DNA from 4 places in the Starkeya sp. ORNL1 genome. Region 4 is predicted to be linked to each of the others. Evidence: predicted binding sites of a transcription regulator. Region 4 holds the regulator's gene; each other region holds the start of a gene.
The links. Region 4 encodes PhoB, which activates phosphate uptake and scavenging genes when phosphate is short. Its sites were predicted from a motif close to TGTCATNNANCTGTCAT; they were not measured.
Positions count from the first base shown of each region.

Region 1: the regulator PhoB is predicted to act here: its motif matches at 1,936-1,952, upstream of G3545_RS02755 (PhoX family phosphatase).
Region 2: the regulator PhoB is predicted to act here: its motif matches at 3,506-3,522, upstream of G3545_RS05530 (esterase-like activity of phytase family protein).
Region 3: the regulator PhoB is predicted to act here: its motif matches at 2,500-2,516, upstream of ppk2 (polyphosphate kinase 2).

Region 1 covers NZ_CP048834.1:560,666-565,692, reverse strand. The annotation lists gene G3545_RS02765 (sugar ABC transporter permease) at 1-411, opposite strand, end outside; gene G3545_RS02760 (ABC transporter substrate-binding protein) at 474-1,757, opposite strand; gene G3545_RS02755 (PhoX family phosphatase) at 2,014-4,005, shown strand; gene parC (DNA topoisomerase IV subunit A) at 4,118-5,027, opposite strand, start outside.
Region 2 covers NZ_CP048834.1:1,126,397-1,131,423, reverse strand. The annotation lists gene G3545_RS05545 (hypothetical protein) at 1-30, shown strand, start outside; gene G3545_RS05540 (esterase) at 174-866, opposite strand; gene G3545_RS05535 (EamA family transporter) at 1,090-1,962, shown strand; gene G3545_RS05530 (esterase-like activity of phytase family protein) at 2,078-3,430, opposite strand; gene G3545_RS05525 (homocysteine S-methyltransferase family protein) at 3,689-4,645, opposite strand; gene G3545_RS05520 (TetR/AcrR family transcriptional regulator) at 4,855-5,027, shown strand, end outside.
Region 3 covers NZ_CP048834.1:1,733,096-1,738,122, reverse strand. The annotation lists gene G3545_RS08380 (hypothetical protein) at 1-81, opposite strand, end outside; gene G3545_RS08375 (hypothetical protein) at 210-875, shown strand; gene ppk2 (polyphosphate kinase 2) at 1,543-2,457, opposite strand; gene G3545_RS08365 (FAD-binding oxidoreductase) at 2,591-3,985, opposite strand; gene G3545_RS08360 (hypothetical protein) at 4,160-4,612, shown strand; gene G3545_RS08355 (amylo-alpha-1,6-glucosidase) at 4,750-5,027, opposite strand, start outside.
Region 4 covers NZ_CP048834.1:3,844,324-3,849,350, reverse strand. The annotation lists gene pstA (phosphate ABC transporter permease PstA) at 1-732, shown strand, start outside; gene pstB (phosphate ABC transporter ATP-binding protein PstB) at 740-1,564, shown strand; gene phoU (phosphate signaling complex protein PhoU) at 1,592-2,305, shown strand; gene phoB (phosphate regulon transcriptional regulator PhoB) at 2,326-3,027, shown strand; gene G3545_RS18265 (helix-turn-helix transcriptional regulator) at 3,150-4,103, shown strand; gene G3545_RS18260 (hypothetical protein) at 4,374-4,835, shown strand; gene G3545_RS18255 (hypothetical protein) at 4,835-5,027, shown strand, end outside.

The sequences.
Region 1 (5,027 bases), 3.0 Mb from region 4:
CCTCATCAGCAGATCGTTCACGATGCCGAACTGGTCGTTGAGCATCCAGCCCCACATGCGCGCCGAGACCACGGTCGGGATCGCCCAGGGGATGAGCACGATGGCACGCAGCATTCCGCGCCCCGGGAAACGGACGGCGAGCACCAGCGCAAAGACGAGGCCGAGCAATGTCTCCAACGAGACCGATATCAGGGCGAACCACAGCGTGTTCCACAATGCGCCCCACCAGACCGGATCTGCGAGCACCCCGTCCCAATCGCCCTCGAAGCGGCCGAGATAATTGGCGAAGCCGACAAAGGCGTAGTGGGAGAAATCGCTCAGTTCGGCATCGGTGAAACTGAACCAGATGGTCCGTGCGAGCGGCCATCCGGCAATGGCGGCGAGCACGATGAGAGCCGGGGCGACCAGCATCCATGCCGCCCGCGCCCGCGATCGGGCGAGCCCACCGCTGCGGGCGGACGTCGCCCCGCCGCTCACCGCCCCCAACCCCGACGCGCCTCTTCGCGACGCAGTGCCTGGGCGAGCCGCTCCAGCGCCGGCGCCGAGTCGAGGGTGCCGGAGAGTACCTGGTGAACGGCGTCGAAGAAGCGCGCCGAAACCTTGTTGTAGCTGGCCTTGGCCACGGCCGAGGGGCGGGCAACCGCCTGTTCGAAGATGGGCCGCAACTGCGCGATGAACGGAGCATCCCGCCGGATATCGGCATCATCGAACAGCGCGGGGATGGTGGGGTTCAACGAGCCGGCGAGCGCGCGGCGCTTCTGTTCCTCGCGTCCCGTCAGATGCATGACGAGGTCGATGGCGAGTTCCCGGTTCGCCGAATAGGCCGAGACCGCCAGCAACTGACCGCCGAGCACGGCGTGCGGCGTGTCCTGCGGCCCTCCGGCCGGAAGCGGCGCAAAGCCGATCCGGTCCTTCACGGTGCTGTCCGCACTCTGGCCCAGCGCCCAGACATAGGGCCAGTTGCGCATGAACAGCGCGTGGCCGGACTGGAACACGCCGCGCGCCTCTTCCTCGGTATAGTTCAGCACGCCGCGCGGACTGACGGTGCCGACAAAGCCGGCCGCGGTGATGAGCGCGTCTTCGGCCGCGGGATTGTCGATGGTGACCTTGCCGGCGTCGTCGATGATGGTGCCCCCTCCGCTGGAGGCGATCCATTCCAGGGCGTTGACGGTCAGTCCCTCATACGCCCTGCCCTGCCAGACATAGCCCCAGAAGCCGGGATCGCCGGCCGCCCGCTGGCGCGCCTGCACCAGCTTTGCGGTCTCGGCGAGCTCGCTGAGGCTCCTCGGCACCGGTCGCCCCGCCGCCTCCAGCAGATCCTTGCGATAATAAAGCAGGCCGACATCGGCGAACCAGGGCATGGCGACCAGGCGCCGGTCGACCGTCGCGCTCTTGATCATGGCCGGGAGATGGTCCGCGGCGTGCGGTCCGGCCGCCTCGGTGAGGTCGACAAGATCGCGCGCCAATATGCCGGGCCAGACGACGTCGATCTGGAACACGTCGATGTCGGGAGCGCGGGCGGCGAGCAGCTGCTGGTAGAGCGCGAGGCGCTCGGTGGCCGAGTTCGGGGCCGAGACGATATGCACCGTATTGCCGGTGCGCTTCGCCCATTCGTCGATGCCCTGCAGGCAGAGCTCGCGCTCCTTGCCTAGTGCGCTGCAGGCGATGGCGAGGTCCGCAGCGCGGGCGGCGCCGTTCAAGCTGATGCCGGTACTGACGGCGACGATGATGAGAAATGCCCCGGTAACACCTCTCACCCTCAAGACCAGCTCTCCTTCCGGCCCGCTTTTTCGCCGCGGGCGACGACGTCCGGCGCGCGCGTCCGAGGGCGCGAGGCCGAATTGCCGCGCGGGGATCGATCATCGGGACATAGGGCCCCGGTGATCGGCTTCAACGCCGGCATCATGCGATGGGAGATATTACCTAGGGGAAGATTGTCATGCTTCTGTCGCTACCCCAACGTCAGGTTAGAACCTGTCCAATCAGTGTAGCTAATCGCGGGAGCAACCAACCATGAGTGATCGTCCGTCGAGCGAAGCCGTGTTCCGCACCAGCCTTCTCGAAGAAGCTGACGGCGAAGGCAGCAATCCGACCGCGAACCCGACGATGGGTGAGATCATTTCCACCCGCTTCTCACGGCGCGGCTTCCTGAAGGGCTCGCTCGCCGTGTCCGCCATTGCCTCCACCGTCGGCCCGGTGGCGCTTCTGAGCGCTGAAAAAGCCAGGGCGGCCAACGGCTCGGCCTTCTCCTTCACCGAGGTCGAGGCCGGCGTCGATCCGCATCACCATGTCGCCGAGGGCTATGACGCCGACGTTCTGCTGCGCTGGGGCGATCCGCTGTTCCCGGATTCGCCCGCCTTCGACCCGACCAAACAGAGCGCCGAGGCGCAGCGCCGCCAGTTCGGCTACAACAACGACTATGTCGGCTTCATCCCGCTCGACGGCTCGGCCGAGCACGGGCTGCTGGTGGTCAACCACGAATACACCAACGAACATCTGATGTTCCCCGGCATCGTCAGCGTTGCCGAGGGCAAGCTCAAGATGGCGCCCGCCGACAGCAAGCGCGTCGATATCGAGATGGCCGCGCATGGCGGCACCATCGTCGAGATCCGCAAGGTGGGCGGCAAATGGCAGGTGGTGAAGGACGGCAAGCTGAACCGTCGCATCACCTCCACCACCGACATGGTGCTGACCGGCCCGGTCGCCGGCCATGAGCGCGTCAAGACCAGCGCCGATCCCACCGGCAGCAAGGTGATCGGCACCCTCAATAATTGCGCCGGCGGCGTGACGCCGTGGGGCACCTACATCATGGCCGAGGAGAATTTCCACGGCTATTTCTCCGGCAAGCTGCCGGAAGGCCACAAGGAAGCCGCCAATTACAAGCGCTACGGCGTGCCGGAAGGCGCCTATGAATGGGCGCGCTTTTATGACCGCTTCGACCTCGCCAAGGAGCCGAACGAGCCGAACCGCTTCGGCTGGATCGTCGAGGTCGATGTGCGCGACCCGAACTCGGTGCCGAAGAAGCGCACCGCGCTCGGCCGCACCAAGCATGAGGGCGCGGAATCGATCGTCGCCAAGGATGGCCGCGTCGTCTTCTATCTCGGCGATGATGAGCGCTTCGACTATGTCTACAAGTTCGTCACGGCGGGCAAATTCAACGCCGCCGACCGCGCCGCCAATATGGACCTGCTCGACCAAGGCACGCTCTATGTCGCGAAGTTCGCCGCGGACGGCACCTTCGCCTGGCTGCCGCTGATCCATGGCGAGGGCCCGCTGACCGCGGCGAACGGCTTCAACAGCCAGGCCGACGTGCTGATCGAGACCCGCCGTGCCGGCGACCTAATCGGCGCCACCAAGATGGACCGCCCCGAGGACATCCAGCCGAACGGTGTCAACGGCAAGGTCTATGTGATGCTGACCAACAATTCGCGTCGCAAGGCCGACCAGACCGACGCAGCCAACCCGCGCGCCGCCAACGCGTTCGGCCACATCATCGAGATCGCCGAAGCCGACGGCGATTTCGCTGCGACCACCGGCAAGTGGGAAGTGCTGCTGAAGTGCGGCGATCCCTCCGTCGCCGCGGTCGGCGCCTCCTTCTCGACCGAGACCACCAAGAATGGCTGGTTCGGCATGCCGGACAATTGCGCCGTCGACGCCGCCGGCCGGCTCTGGGTCGCCACCGACGGCAATAATCCGAAGGACACCGGCCGCACCGACGGCCTCTGGGCGGTCGACGTGGACGGCGAGGCCCGCGCCACCTCGAAGCTGTTCTTCCGCGTGCCGGTCGGCGCCGAACTGTGCGGCCCGCTGTTCACGCCGGACGACAAAAGCGCCTTCGTTGCGGTCCAGCATCCGGGCGACGGCGGCACCGACTGGGCGCCGTTCGGCCGGCCGTCCTACTACGAGGACCTGTCGACCCGCTGGCCGGACTTCAAGAACGACATGCCGGTGCGCCCGGCCGTCGTCGTCATCACCAAGAAGGACGGCGGCAAGATCGGGGTTTGAGGCCCCGCGTCTGCCTCGAACCGTCATGGCCGGGCTTGTCCCGGCCATCCACGGTTGTTCATGCAGCAAGGTCGTGGATGCCCGGGACAAGCCCGGGCATGACCGACTGTCTTCACCCGAACCGATTGTTCCGCGGGAAGCCCTTCGGCGGCAGCCGGCCGGCTCCGGCACGCTCGCCGCGCCATTCGGTAAGGTCGTTCACCGTCCAGGTGCGAGCGGAGGTGTCGGTCCAGGTCAGCCCGTCGGCAAGCGAGAACACCTTCACGTCGGCCAGCCCGCCATCCTTGTAGCGCTGCAGCCTGACGCCGCGGCCGCGGGTCATTTCCGGGATCTGGGTGAGCGGGAACAGCAGCAGCTTGCGGTTATCGCCGATCACCGCGACGGTGTCGCCCATCGCCGGCACCACGGCGCAGGCTTCCTGCGCGTCGACGCCGAGCACCTGCTTGCCCTTGCGGGTATTGGCGATGCAATCATCCTCGGCGACCACGAAGCCACGGCCTTCCTTCGCCGCCACCAGCAGCTTGCGGCCGCCCTGATAGACGAACACCGTAATCAGCTCGGCTTCCTGCTCGAGGTCGATAGAGAGTCGCAACGGCTCGCCATGGCCGCGCCCGCCCGGCAGTTTGGAAGCGTCGAGCGTGTAGAAGCGGCCGTTGGTGGCGAACACCAGAAGCTTCGACGTGGTCTCGGCGAAGAAGGACAGCTTGAGCGCGTCGTCGCCCTTGAAGGCGAGCGTCGACTGATCGGCGACATGGCCCTTGAGCGCGCGGATCCAGCCCTTCTCCGACACTACGACGGTGATCGGCTCACGCTCTATCATCGCTTCGCTCACCGCGTCGGCGTCGTGCGCGGCGGCCTCGCCGAAGCCGGTGCGGCGACGGCCCAGGTCAGTGTCGGGAGCGAAGCGTTTGCGGGTTTCGCCGAGCTCCCAGGCGATGGTCTTCCACTGCCTCGCCTCGGAGCCGAGCAGCTTCTCGATGCCGTCCTTCTCCTTGGAGAGCGCGTCATGCTCCTTGCGGATC
Region 2 (5,027 bases), 2.7 Mb from region 4:
ATCGCCAAGGGCGCGAAGAAGCCGAACTGATCGCGACGTTTTCTCCCTCTCCCCATTGGGGAGAGGGTAGGGGTGAGGGGTCTTCGCCGCTCCGCAGCCGCGCTCCCCCTCACCGACCCGCTGCGCGGGCCACCTCTCCCCGTCGGGGAGAGGAAAGCGTTTGGTAAGCGCCGCTACCCGCGGATCCGGTCCGCCAGGAAGAAGTCCACCGCCAGCGCCACCATCGGCGGCTGCGAGGCGTGCGGGCCGTCATATTCGACATATTGCAGGTCGTAGCCCGCCGCGCGCAGCTTGGCGGCGTGGGAACGCCCCGCCGTCTCGATCGGCGTCTGGGTGTCCTGCCGGCCGTGGGCGATGAAGACGCGCGGCGCGCCCTCCTGCGCCAGCACCGTCATGAAGCCGGCCGAGAACGCCAGTATGTGGCTGACGATCCGCCCGTTCGAAAGACCGGTCGACAGCGAATAGCTGCCGCCGTCGGAATGGCCGGCAAAGGCGAAATGCGTGGGGTCCAGCGTGAAGCGCGCGGCAACCTCGGCCAGCCCGATGTCGAGCCGCTCGCGGTCCGGGCCATTGCCGGCGATGACGATGTCCCAGGTCGGGAACAGCGATTGCGGCACCAGCAGCAGGAATTTGTTCTGCTCGGCATGGCCGCGCAGGATCGGCATGATCTTCTCGGCGCTGCCGCCGCCGCCATGGAACAGCGTCACCAGCGGCGTCGGCACTGTGGCGTCGATGCCTTCGGGGACGACCAGCGCATAGTCGCGCTCCTCGAACAGGCCGAGATCGTGCCGGCCCGGCGGCAGCGGCGGCTTGGTCGGGGCAGCGTGCTGGAAATTCAGGCGGCCGAGGAGGGTAAGGTCGAGCATGGCGCGCACCTTACCCGGCGCGAGGCATGAGGCAAGGCGGCGTTCCGCCGCCATGGGGTGTGGCCGAATAGATGCCCGCAAACCGCGCATGCCCGCGATCCATGCAGCGTCCGCACGGCAGGCATGACCACGCCGCGCTCTGCTTTAAGGCGTTGTTGGTATACCAAGGATTACGGATGCGGTCGCGCGGATCGCCGCCTTCTCTTATCGCACCCGGTTTCCCATGCCGTTGAAGGACAAGCTGCTCGCTCTCGCCGTCGTCGTGGCGTGGGCGCTGAACATCGTGGTGGTGAAGCTCGGCATCGCCGAGATCCCGCCGATCTTCCTCAGCGCGCTGCGTTTCGCGCTGGTGGCGGCGCTCATCATTCCCTTCACCCGCATCACGCTGCGCCAGCTGCCCTGGGTGGTGCTGGTCTCCATCACCTTTGGCGGCATGCATTTCGGGCTGCTGTTCGTTGCGCTCTCCGAATCGGAAGCCGGGACCGCGGCGATCCTGGTGCAACTCGGCGCGCCGATCGCGACCGTGCTGGCCTGCCTGCTGTTCCGCGAGCCGTTCGGCGTGGTCCGGCTGCTCGGCCTGGCGCTTGCGGTCGTTGGTATCGGCGTGCTCGCCGCCGGCCCGACCTTGCCGGGCCCGCTGCCGCTCGCCTTGCTGCTGCTGAGCGCTACCGGCTGGGCGGTGACCAATCTCATCATCAAGTCGATGCCGGACATCTCGCCGCTGACCGTGACCGGCTGGTCCTCGCTGATCGCCGTGCCGCAATTGCTGGTGGCTTCGGCCTTCTTCGAGCAGGGCCAGTGGGAATCGCTCGGCACCGCGACCTGGCACGGCTGGCTGTCGATCGTCTACAGCGCGGTGATCTCCTCGATCGCCGCCTATGGCATCTGGTACTGGCTGCTGCGCAAGCACTCGATCAACAGCGTGGTGCCCTATTCGATGCTGAACCCGCTGCTCAGCGTGCTGTTCGGCATCGTGCTGCTGGGCGACACGCCGGCGCCGGTGAAGCTGGTCGGCGCGCTGGTCATGCTGGCCGGCGTCGGCCTGATCCTGCGCCAGTCGCCCGCCATCGTCGCCGCGAGCGAACCTGCAAGCTGAAGGCTCGTCCCTGAATGGCCGTCATCCCCGGCATTGTGCCGGGGATCTCGATTCTGGACAGCGCGACAGAGGCCGAGATGGCCGGGACAAGCCCGGCCATGACGACTTGAAGGGCTCACTTCGCCTTCAGGAACTCGCCCACTTCGAGCAGGATCATCTCGTTGTCGTCGGCCCGCTTCGGGTCTCGGCTCGACGAGAAGGGCAGGTTGTTGTCGTTGCCGACCACGATGTGGGTGGCGTCCACCACATCGACATTCTCGATGGTGAAGAACGGGAAGGCGAGCGCGCCGTCGGTAAGCGGCTTGCGGGCCTTCTTATCGGGATCGGCGATCTTCATCAGGTCGATATGGCCGATCTTGCGCACCGGCTTGCCGACATTGGCGTCGGTGAGCTCGACCTTGTAGACCCGCTTGAACTTGGCGATGTCGTGGAAGCAGTCGGGCGCCTTCTTGCCTTCTGCGCACGCCTTGTCGGCGGTGCCTTCGCCATTGTCGCGCTCGATGATCAGGCCGGTGGAGGCGTCGATCATGTTGAAGTCGCCGATGGCATTGCCGTTCTGCTCCAGCTCATACTGCCAGAAGCGGCCGGTCCACTTGCCCGCCTTCACGTCGAATTCGAGGATCGGCAGCACTTCGCGCCCATTGGCGCTCCTCTGCCAGTCCTTCTTCTCCTTGTCCCACAGCGGGCCTTCGAGCAGCGCATAGAGGAAGCGACCGTCCTTGGAGGAGGCCATGCCCTCGAAGCCCTTGGAGCGGCGATCGTTGAAATCGGCGGTGACGTTCGGCGCGCCGGCCGAGGTGACGAGATAATGGTCGGGCGAGCGCACCGGGGTTTCGCCGGCCATGGTCTCGAAGATCTCGACCACCTTGCCCTTCATGTCGGCCTTGATGAGATAGGGGCCGAATTCGTCGCCGATCCACAAGTCGTCGCCGATGATCTGGAAGCTCTCGGTGTCGAAATCGGCGCCGGTGAGATAGCGCGCGTCGGTGCCTTCATGGACGATGCGGAACGGCACTTTCTTGTCGGGATCGCGCAGGAAGATGGTCTCGACCGGCTCGAACGTGCCTTCCTTGAAGTCGATCTTGTAGCGGTTGAGATAGAGCGCGGAATCCGGGCTGTTCGCCTTGGCGCCCATACCGTTGTCGGTGAGGATCCAGAAGGTGCCGTCGGGCATGGTCTTGATGCCGGAATGGCCCTGCAGCGGCTGGCCTTGGAACGGCAGGAAGACGCCGGTCGGGCGCCCGCCCGAGGTGCCTTCCACGGTGCCGATCGCCTCGACGCGCTTGCCGGTGGTGTATTTGCCGGAAGTCTTGAGATCGGCCGGGGCGTCGGCCGGCATGGTGAGGAAGCTTTCGGCCGGCATCACGGCATGGCCGGTCAGCGTCGCCGGATAGGTCTGGTCGGCGTGGGCGCCGGTGGTGAGCGCAAACGCCAATGCGACGCCGGCGAGCAGAGAAGCGCGCGACATGGGTGGTCTCCTTCGGGGACGAGTGGGGACCCGCGTTCCTCTGAAGGCTTCCCATGTCCGGCACGTAACGGAAGGATGACAGCGGGATGACGTTGCGTCGTGTACTCTCATGATCGTCATCCCGATCGCAGGCGCATCCAACAACCGCCGTCATCCCCGGGCTCGTCCCGGGATCTCGATTCCTGAATGCGCATCGGGAATCGAGATGGCCGGCACAAGGCCGGCCATGGCGATGGAAAGGGCGCACTTTCGGTGCGTTTACGCCGCCTTGCTCACCGGCAGGCAGGCGAAGCAGATCTGCTCGACATGGCGCAAATCCGTGCCGCAGCAGCCGCCGAGTATGTTGAGGTTGCGCATGCGCCCCCTCAGGCTCCGATACTGCCGGCCGAGCTCTTCCGGATTGCCCGGATCGAGGTCCGGCGCCGAATCGAGCTCGGCATGCGAGCGCGAGGAGGCGTTGGCGCGCAGTCCGCGAATGCGGTCGAGCCAGACGCCACCCTCCGCGATCACATGGTTGAAATGCGTCGGGTGGGCGCAATTCAGCATGTAGTAGACGGGCGCATTGGCGGTCTCGGCGTCGACCTGCTCGATTGCGTCGCGCAGCGGCTGCCCGGTCGGCAGGCGCCCATCGGTCTCCAGCGTGAAGGAGATGGCTGAGGGCAGGCCGGCATCCTTCGCCGCAATGGCGACGCCGATCGCTTCCTCGACATAGTTCAGCGTGTAGGCGCTCACCATGTCGGCATCGGCCTTGGCGAAGGTGCGGGCCTGGCCAGCGTGATAATCCGCCGCCGCCAGCGCCGACATGGCGTTGTCGGCGCGGTAGCCGTCGCCGCGCGGGCCGATCACTCCGCTCACCACCATGGGCGAGGAGGGCGTCTCGTAGATCTCGCGCATGCCGAGCAGCAACTCGATGCTGCGCCGGTTGACGTCGTCGAGCGCCGCGGCGTTGAAGCCGAGCTTGGCCGCCCAGTCCGGATTGGCACGCCAGGTCGGCGCGTCGAACACGAAGCCGACGCCGCGGGTGCGGGCGAGGTCGACATAGCGGGTGTAATAGGCGCGCAACTGCCGGCGGCCGATCTCGTCATTCATCAGGGTGAACGAGGCAAAGCACGGCAGGTCGATGCCCTCATGGAAGATGAAGGTGGTCTCCATGCCGCCATCCATCAGGAAGACGGTATCGGAGAGCAGGGGAAGATTATTGCGATACTTGGCCATGACGGCTCCTTGGCGTAGCGGCCGACCGCTGTGTGATCCGTGGTGGTTTTGGCCTATCCGCCGGGGCGCCTCTAGCGGGCACGTGGTCAAGTTGGTTCGAAAGCTAATTCATTTTGCATTCACAGCGGCTTGGCTAAAGCCATGGTGTGCCGCAACCGCAGCGCAACATAAAACCGACGCGCTCAACTGTACCTATGGTAGAGTAAGCCATGCTGGATATGACCCCGCGCCGCCGCTCGGATACTCGCAAGCGCTTGCTTGAGCTTGCCGAGCAGATGGTGCTGGCCAAGGGATTCTCCTCCACCTCGATCGAGGAGCTGATCGTCGGCGTCGGCATCACCAAGAGCGGCTTTTTCTATCATTTCAAGGACAAGAATGATCT
Region 3 (5,027 bases), 2.1 Mb from region 4:
GGGCTCGTCGCTCGCCAGGCGAGTTGTGAGGGCTGCGTGCCCATCGACGGTGACATGCCAGATTGCGTCTTCGGAACTCATGGCACCCATTTGTCCCTGATCTCTGAAGCTAATCAAGATTCTCTTACGAAGATAGAACCACGGTAGAGGGACCGTTACTACGAGGGAACCCGCATGATCTTGAGCTTTTGGCTCCGGACGGCGACTGGATGCTTATCGATTCGACCATAGATATGGCACAGAATTCCCGTCGTCGTGTGGTGGAACGATATCGGACGTTTCACAGGAGAAAAATCACCCGAGGTACGCGCATTTATGCTGGACGCCGACAATTATTTTCTGCAACCCAGTTCCGTCAATCGGCCAGAAGGCCCGCGCTTGCAACAGACTTATCTGGAGCCACGCGCGCCGGAGCCCGTGAGGATAAGGGAAAACTAGTAATGCCGACCGGAAAAGAATTGGACGATACTGTATATGAACAGATCAAGGCATTTTGCGCCAATGGCGATGCTCTCGCAAAGGCGGGCGCCTTCAAGAACGCTGTAGGCGCATACGGCAAGGCTTGGGAGTTGGTGCCAATTCCAAAAAATGAATGGAACGCATCGACATGGATACTTGCAGCAATCGCCGACGCCTGCTTTCTTGGTGGCAACATGAAGTCTGCGTATGACACGTTGGCTTACGCGATGACGTGTCCTGGTGCGATCGGCAATCCGTTTCTGCATTTGAGATTTGGTCAAGTTCTCCATGGTCGCGGAGAGCTTGATCGTGCCGCCGACGAACTCATCCGCGCCTATGCTCTGGAGGGAGCGGAAATCTTCGCCAATGAGCATCCGCGCTATCTGGCATTCCTGAAGACCCGCGCGATCCTGTAGATCGCAAAGCAGCAACGTCCGGGATTAGGCTGGGCAGATGGCGCCCGGCTTGAGCATCCTTCGAGGCGCGCTTTGCGGCGCCTCGAAGTCTGACTCGTAATTGCAGGAACGACCGTCATCCCCGGCCTTGTGCCAGGGGTCTCGATTCAGGGCAGCGCGTCAGAGACCGAGATGGCCGGTACAACAAAGCCGGGGATGACGGGGGAACTGGCGCATTTCATCTGCCATGGTCGAATTGCGGATCAGACACTCAGGATGACCTGGTCATTTTGAGTCAAACTCGTGGAGACTGCCCGCGCGCGGTGCCCAGGGTCGGGCCGCGCACATTATTTCAATATATGAAGTAATTTACCTGCGTTAATTCTTGTGTCGAGAAGTCGGCAAATGTCTTTCCCAGCGTAATCGGCCGCATTATGCTTGGCGCAGCTCGGGAGAAGGCTCAATGCTGGCAGACTATATTGCCTATGGTGTGGTGTTTGCGATGCTGGCGGCCGCCATCCTGATGGCCCGCTCGATGCGGAGCTGAGGCGGCACCGCCACGCCCGCCGGACCCCTTCGCAACGCCGAGGGGAAATCTCGCCACCGATGACTACGCAAGTATCCGCGCGCAACGACCGCCGCCGGGCCCCGGCAGCGGTCGCGTGCGATCCATGCGGCCAGAAGGCGCTCAGTAGACTTCCGGCACATACATTTCCGCCGGCACCGGGGTGCGGCTGTAGTCGGCGTGCCGGATCCGTTCCGGCAGCTCGAATTCGGGCTTGGGCACATCCTCATAGGGGATCTGCGCCAGCAGATGCGCGATGCAGTTGAGCCGCGCCCGCTTCTTGTCGACCGCCTGCACCACCCACCACGGCGCGACATCGGTGTGGGTGCGCTCCAGCATCTCTTCCTTGGCCTTGGTGTAGTCTTCCCAGTGCACCCGGCTTTCCAGGTCCATGGGCGAGAGCTTCCACTGCTTCAGCGGATCCTCGATCCGCATCCGGAAGCGGAATTCCTGCTCTTCATCGGTGATGGAGAACCAGTACTTCAGCAGCACGATGCCGGAGCGCACCAGCATGTGCTCGAACTCCGGCACCGAGCGGAAGAACTCCTCGAGTTCGTCCGGCGTGCAGAAGCCCATCACGCGCTCGACGCCGGCGCGGTTGTACCAGCTGCGGTCGAACAGCACCATTTCGCCGCCGGTCGGCAGATGCGGGACATAGCGCTGGAAGTACCATTGGCCGCGCTCCCGCTCGGTCGGGGCGGGCAAGGCGACGGTGCGGCAGACCCGCGGATTGAGCCGCTGGGTGACGCGCTTGATGGCGCCGCCCTTGCCGGCGGAATCGCGGCCCTCGAACAGCACCACCACCTTCAGCTTCTTGTGCTGCACCCAGTCCTGCAGCCGCACCAGCTCGTGCTGCAGGCGGAACAGCTCGCGGAAATACACTTTGCGGTCGAGGGTTTTCTCGCCCGACGGGGACATGCCCTCGGCGACCAGCTCGTCGAGCCGGTCTTCCTCCATCTGGAGCTCCAACTCCTCGTCGAAGCTGTCCGAGATCTCTTCCTTGATACGGCTCAGCTCGTCATCGGTTCGGTTGGCCATTGGCAGCTTCCTGTTGCACCGGCGCGAAGGGAACAGGTGGTTGCTACAATTGCGTGACAGCCGGTCCGGCAATCGCGCCAGGGGGAGGCCGGCCGGCCCTCCCGGGGTCAGGCGCCGGGGTCATGCGCCGGGGTCAGGCCAGGCCTTGCGGATCGATGTTCTGGTTGAGCCTGAAGAAATTTTCCGGGTCGTACTTGCGCTTGAGCGCCACCAGGCGCGCATGATTGGCGCCGAAGGCATCGCGTATGGCTTCCGGGCCTTCATCGCTCAGGAAGTTCAGCATATAGGCCCGGCTGGAATAGCGCTCCAGCGCCCGCGCGAAATTCCGCGCCCAATCGACATGCCCGGCATTCTCCGTGGCATCGATCCAGCGCGCTTCGATGCCGATATTGTAGAGCTCGCGCCGCGGCGCATAGGCCGTGTCGTCCCCGGCCGGCAGGCTCGCGGCGCCGCCGAGGACCTGCACGATGGTGCCGGTCAGCGGCGAGGCGGCCATGTTGGCGTGCTCGACGATGAGATCGATCGCCGCATCGCTCAGCTCCTTCAGGAAGGTGGAGCGCCAGTAATTGCGGGTCTCCAGCTCGCCTTGCTGATAGGCGAGCTTCTGCATCTCCACGAACGGCAGCGGCTGCACCATGTCCAGCATCGGCGGGCCGAAGCTGCGCAGCGGATGCAGGACGCGCTCGCCCTCTTCCAGCTCCCCGCAATAACACACCATGATGCCGGTCACCGGCGTGCCGTCAGGGGTGCAGATCAGCCCGGCATAGGCCGTCAGCTCGTTCGGCGCCGATGCCATGGCATCGCGATAATGCCTGAGCACCGCCGCCGCCTGGTCCCGCGGATAGAGGAGCAGTCCGCCCAGCACGGTCGCGACCGGATGGGCGCGGAACAGCAGGCTGGTGACGATGCCGAAATTGCCGCCGCCGCCGCGCAGGCCCCAGAACAGGTCGGGGTTGCTCGCCGCGCTGGCGGTCACCACCCCGCCGGTGGCGGTGACGACCTCGCAGGACAGCAGGCTGTCGCAGGTCATGCCGTATTTGCGCGTCAGCCAGCCGACGCCGCCGCCCAAGGTGAGCCCGGCTATGCCGGTCGGCGGGGCGACGCCGGTGGGAACGGCGAGGCCGTGCACGGCGGTCTCGCGGTCGAGCTGGCCGAGCGTCACCCCGGCCTGGACGCACACCGTCCCCGCCTGCGGGTCGACGATGATGCCCTTCATGGCGGAGAGGTCGATGACGATGCCGTCGTCGCACAAGGCGCGCCCGGCGACATTGTGGCCGCCGCTCCGCACCGCGACCAGCACATCGTTCGAGCGCGCAAAATCGACGGCGTGGATGACATCGGCGGTTCCCGAGCACATGGCGATCAGGCCGGGATTCTTGTCGATGCTGGCGTTCCAGATGCGCCGCGCGGAATCATAGCCGGGGTCGTGCGGGTGGATGAGGATTCCGGCAAATCGCTCGCGCAAGCCATCGATCGCGGCCTGCTCCACCGCGGCGCCGGTTCGGTTCTTCAAGAATCCCTGTTGCATAAGACCCTCGTCGAGATTGCAGGAGCGGCATCCATCGCGGGCGCCGGTCATTCATCGATGTGCAGATGAGGGATCCGTGTTGCAACCGTAGCCCGGGCACAGTGCGGCAACAGGGCGCGGGGTAGGAAAAGGCTTCCGTAACGGCTTGTTTCCGCTGCGGTACTCGGCAAACCGATGAGATTCGTCTTCGGTGCCGCGCTCGCCCTGGCGGCGGGCGGCGCGCTGGCGCAGACCTCCGCCGCGCCGGCTCCGGCCGCCCCGGCGAGCGTGGCGAGCGAGCCGCCCGCGCTACCCCAGCCGCTCGACTGCACGTTCGAGAAGGCCTTCGTCTGCGAGGCGGGCAAGGGCTGCGCGTCGGTCAATGCGCTCGGCGAACTGCCGCTGCCGAGCCGCATGCTGGTGCATTTCGGCAAGCAGATCCTCGCCAGCACCAGCAAGGCCGGGCTGCCGCACATCTCCTCCATCGCCTCGGTGGCAAGCGCCGGCGACGCGCTGGTCCTGCAGGGCGTCGACGGCCACACCGGCTGGGTGATGCAGGCCTCGCGCAGCAATCCGGGGGTGACGTTCACCGTGGTGGATCACGACACGGTGCTGACTGCTTTCGGCGCTTGCAAGCCGGCGCCGTAAGGGGCGCTCTGTGTGAGCATCCTTCGAGGCCGGCCTTTGGCCGGCGCCTCAGGATGAGGTTGTTCTTTAGACGAACCTCATCCTGAGGCGCCGCCGCAGGCGGCCTCGAAGGATGCTGAAGCAGAAGACGCCCACCCTCACGCGTGCGTCACCACCCCGACGCCGCCGCTGCGGCGGAGCACGCTGACCACCACTTCCTCACCCGACTGGCGCAGCAGCACGTCGATCTCGCCCTCGGCGCAGCTGAGGCCGCGCAGCGTCACCTCATGGAGGAAGTCCGGCAGCACCGGGCGGTCGAACACCACCTCGCAGCTCCCCGGCCGGAAGCTCACGCCGATGCAGCTCTGCAGCAGCGAGAGCGGCGTGGCCGCCGCCCAGGCCTGCGGCGAGCAGGCGACGGGGTAGAAGGTCGGCC
Region 4 (5,027 bases):
ACCCTCTTGTCCCGCGGCCTCCCGGCGCTCGGCCCGCACGTCTTCACCCAGATCACCGCGCCTCCCGGCGCCGGCGGCGGCCTCCTGAATGCCATCGTCGGCTCGCTGATCCAGATCGTCATCGCGCTCTTGATCGGCACCCCGATCGGCCTGATGTGCGGCACCTTTCTTGCCGAGAACGGCAGGGGAACCCGGATCGCCGGCGTGGTGCGCTTCGTCAATGACGTGCTGCTCTCGGCGCCCTCGATCCTGATCGGCCTGTTCGTCTATCAGCTGCTGGTCGTGCCGTTCGGCGGCTTCTCCGGCTGGGCCGGCTCGATCGCACTGGCCATCCTGGTCATCCCGGTGGTGGTGCGCACCACCGAGGACATGCTGAACCTGGTGCCGATCGGCCTGCGCGAGGCAGCCTTCGCGCTCGGCGCGCCGCAATGGAAGGTCGTGACCATGGTGACCTGGCGCGCGGCGCGCGCCGGCATCACCACCGGCATCCTGCTCGCGCTCGCCCGCGCCGCCGGCGAGACCGCGCCGCTGCTCTTCACCTCGCTCGGCAATAACGGCTGGTCGATCGACCTGTCGCGGCCTATGGCCAGCCTGCCGATCGCCATCTATCAATACGCCGCCAGCCCGTTCGACGATTGGGTCGCCCTCGCCTGGGCCGGCGCGCTGATCATCACCGTTGGGGTGTTGACCCTCAACATCCTCTCCCGCCTTGTCCTGGCGAAGATGAAGTGAGCCGGCCATGAACTTTGCACCCGACACCTCCCTCGACATCGCCGCCGCCGTCAACCGCGCCAACGTCGTCGGCTCCGCCGCGACCAAGCTCAAGGTCGAGAAGCTGAATTTCTACTACGGCGACAACCACGCGCTGAAGAACATCAATTTCGAGATTCCCGAGAAGCGGGTTACCGCGATGATCGGGCCGTCGGGCTGCGGCAAGTCCACGCTGCTGCGCATCTTCAACCGCATGTATGCGCTCTATCCGGGCCAGCGCGCCGAAGGCAAGATCAGCTTCGACGGCGTCGACCTGCTCGGCAAGAACCTCGATTCCACCGTGGTGCGCTCGCGCATCGGCATGGTGTTCCAGAAGCCGACGCCGTTCCCGATGTCGATCTACGACAACATCGCCTTCGGCGTGAAGCTGCATGAGAGCCTCGGCAAGGCGGCGATGGACGAGCGCGTCGAATGGTGCTTGCGCAAGGCCGCCATCTGGGAGGAGACCAAGGACCGTCTCCACACTTCCGCCCTCGGCATGTCGGGCGGCCAGCAGCAGCGCCTGTGCATCGCCCGCACCATCGCGGTGAAGCCGGAAGTCATCCTGCTCGACGAGCCGACCTCGGCGCTCGACCCGATCTCGACCTCCAAGATCGAGGACCTGATCGACGAGCTGAAGCAGGACTTCACCATCGTCATCGTGACGCACAACATGCAGCAGGCCGCCCGCTGCGCCGACCTCACCTCCTTCTTCTATCTCGGCGAGCTGATCGAGGTCGGCCCGTCCAACGAGATCTTCACCAATCCGCGCGAGCAGCGCACCCGCGACTACATCACCGGCCGCTTCGGCTGATGCCGGGCGACGTGAGAGGCTTGACCCATGACTGAGCATATCGTCTCGTCCTTCGACGCGGACCTGAAGGATCTTGGCCGCAAGGTCGTGGAGATGGGCGGCCAGGCGGAGCGGCTGGTGGCCGATTCCGTGCAGGCGCTCGTCAAGCGCGACGCCGAGCTGGCGCAGAAGGTCATCGTGCTCGACGGTCCGGTGGACCTGCTGCAGCGCGAGATCGAGGAGAAGGCCATCCTCACCATCGCCCGCCGCCAGCCGCTCGCGCACGATCTGCGCGAGATCGTCGCCGCCATGCGCGTCGCCAACGACCTCGAGCGCATCGGCGACCTCGCCAAGAACACCGGCAAGCGCGTCCTCGCGCTGACCGGCGAGTTCCATCCGCAGAAGCTGGTGCGCGGCGTGGAGCATATGTCGGGCATGGTGCTGGAGCAGCTGAAAGAGGTGCTCGACGCCTATGCCAGCCGCGACGACGCCCGCGCGCTCCAGGTGTGGAAGCGCGACGGCGAGATCGACATTCTCTACACCTCGCTGTTCCGCGAACTCCTCACCTATATGATGGAAGACCCGCGCAACATCTCGCTGTGCACGCATCTGCTGTTCTGCGCCAAGAACATCGAGCGTATCGGCGACCACGCCACCAACATCGCCGAGACGGTGCATTATCTGGTGACTGGCCAGCTTCCCGCCGAGGAACGCCCGAAGCAGGACACCACCAGCATCACCAGCGTGGCGTTCCCTGCTTGATCTGAGCGGAAAGACGGGTCATGCCGACCAACATACTGATCGTGGAGGATGAGGAGCCCCTCACCCTCCTTCTTCGCTACAATCTGGAATCCGAGGGCTACGCGGTCGAAAGCGTCGGGCGTGGCGATGAGGCCGAGACCCGGCTGCGCGAAAGCGTACCGGATCTCGTCATCCTCGACTGGATGCTGCCGGGCCTGTCCGGCATCGAGCTCTGCCGGCGCCTGCGCGCCCGGCCGGAGACCGAGCGCATGCCGGTGCTGATGCTCACCGCCCGCGGCGAGGAGACCGAGCGGGTGCGCGGCCTCGCCACCGGCGCCGATGACTATGTGGTGAAGCCGTTCTCGGTGCCGGAGCTGATCGCCCGCGTGCGGGCGCTGCTGCGCCGCGCCAAGCCGGACCACATCGCCACCCTGCTGCGCGCCGGCGACATCGAGCTCGATCGCGAGACCAAGCGGGTCTACCGCGCGGGACGCGAGCTGCATCTTGGCCCGACCGAGTTCCGCCTGCTGGAGTTCCTGATGCAGTCGCCCGGCCGCGTCTTCACCCGCGAGCAATTGCTCGACGGCGTGTGGGGCCAGGACGTCTATATCGACGAGCGCACCGTGGACGTGCATGTCGGGCGCCTGCGCAAGGCTCTGAATCGCCCGCGCCAGCCCGACCCGATCCGCACCGTCCGCGGCTCCGGCTACTCATTCAACGAGATGTTCGCCCGCGCGCACTGAGCGGGCGTCACCCATCGCTGATGGCGATTGCGCGTCCCGGGCGGACGCTGCGTCACGTGTTCACCGCACATTCAGGCCGTCCACTCCACCCCTTCGCTGGGTCGATACCTAGCGGGGGACCGATGCAGCGCCTTTCCACCGACGACGTGCCGCGCCGGGACCGGCTCGCCTTCGTGCATGACTTTGTCGGCCGCCACGCCGCCGGCATGGAATTCAGTCCCCTGGACCCCGAGAATTTCCGCGTCGAGCTCGCGGCATTCCAGCTGCCCGGCAATGTGCTGGTCGCCGAGGCCAGCTATTCCCCGGTCGCCGGCACCCGCACCCGCGAAATGCTGAATGACGGGCGCGACGCCTATCAGCTGATGATCCACACCACGGAGCATGAGGCCTCGGTCGAGGGCCGCGCCGCGGTGAAGATCGCGCCCGGCGCCCTGATGATCATCGATCAGAGCGCGCACAATTCCTGCCGCCTCCCCGAGACCCGCCTGAAAGTGGTCAATCTCGACCGGACCCGGCTGAAGAAACTGGTGCCGCGCATCGATGAGCGGCCCTGCTACTTCCTCCCCGAGGCGACATCCGGCATGAACCTGTTTGCCGGCTATTCAGACCTGCTCCGCCGCACGCCGCCGCAAGGCGAGAGGGCCGGCCGCGTCGCGGCGGATCATCTTTATGATCTGGTGGCGCTGCTGCTCGACGCCGCCGTTCCAGGCGGCGGCGCCCGCAACATGCGCGGCGTCGGTGCGGCCCGGCTCGAACTGGTGAAGCGGCACATGCGCGCCCGGCTCGGTGATCCCGGCCTCGGCATCGAAGTGGTGGCGCGCCGCCAGGGCATCACCCCGCGCTACATCCAGCGCCTGTTCGAGGCGGAGGGCGCGAGCTTCTCCGAGTTCCTGCGCGACTGCCGGCTGGATTTCGCCTTCCGGCTGCTCGACGCGCCGGACGGCGGGCGCACCATTGCGGCGATTGCGTTCGAGGCGGGATTCAGCGACCTCTCCAGTTTCAACCGCGCCTTCCGCCGCCGCTACGCCATGACCCCCTCGCAGGTACGCGCCGAGGCGATGCACCGGCGTTTTTGAGAGGCGGGTTCAGAGTTCGCTTGAGCCGACTTGGCCCGCTCCATACGCCCTCATGCCCGGGCTTGACCCGGGTACCCAGACTTCGACGAGGTGCGTGCGGCTTCGCTGGATCCCCGGATCAAGTCCGGGGATGAGGGCTGTTCTCAGTTTTCCGCTCATCCCGACCCGCCTGTTCGCCCCCTGCATAGTTCGTTCGCCGGGCGCCGAGACGCTCAACGTTCTGCCGTCGTAGGCATCGCATCGTCGGACGGCGGGCCGCAGGCGCGCCGCGTGGCTGGGTCGGCACCAACCACCGCGGAGGCGGAAGAAAACGACATGAAGGCATGGATACTTCTCGCGCTCGGCCTCGCCACGGCCGCGTGCAACCAGACGCTCGGCACCGCCACAGCGCGCCAATCGAACCCGGAAAGCGCGGCGGCAGCGCCCACAGAAAGCGATGCTGCGTCAGTCAAAGGGTCGGCCACGGGCTCGAAAGCCTCCGCTCAGTCGGCAAAGCAGATCGTAGCAGTGCAATCCGCTGCCCAGCGCTGCGCCGACGCCGCGCAGGAGATGGCGAACAAGCAGACCCAGGCGGCGATGCTCGGGGGTGCGCTCTCCATGGTCGGAGGCTTTGGCGGCATGGCCGGGCAGGGCGGCGCCATCGCCGCGCAGGCGGCTTCGGTCGGCGGTTCGGTCATCCAGTCGCAGGCCGGCGCGCAGGCTCAGGCCGCCATGGCACAGGAGTGCCGCTGATGCGCCGCGCACTCCTGATGATGAAACTCTTGCCGCTGTTCGCCCTGCTGCTCGCCTCGCCGGCCTCCGCACTGACCGCGCAGGAGGCCGGCAAGGTGGTAGGGCTGATCGAGAAGCTGCAACCGAGCTTCGGCACGCTCGCCTATCACGACGAGGTTGCCGACGATTGGTATGAGCGCGACGAGGTCGGGC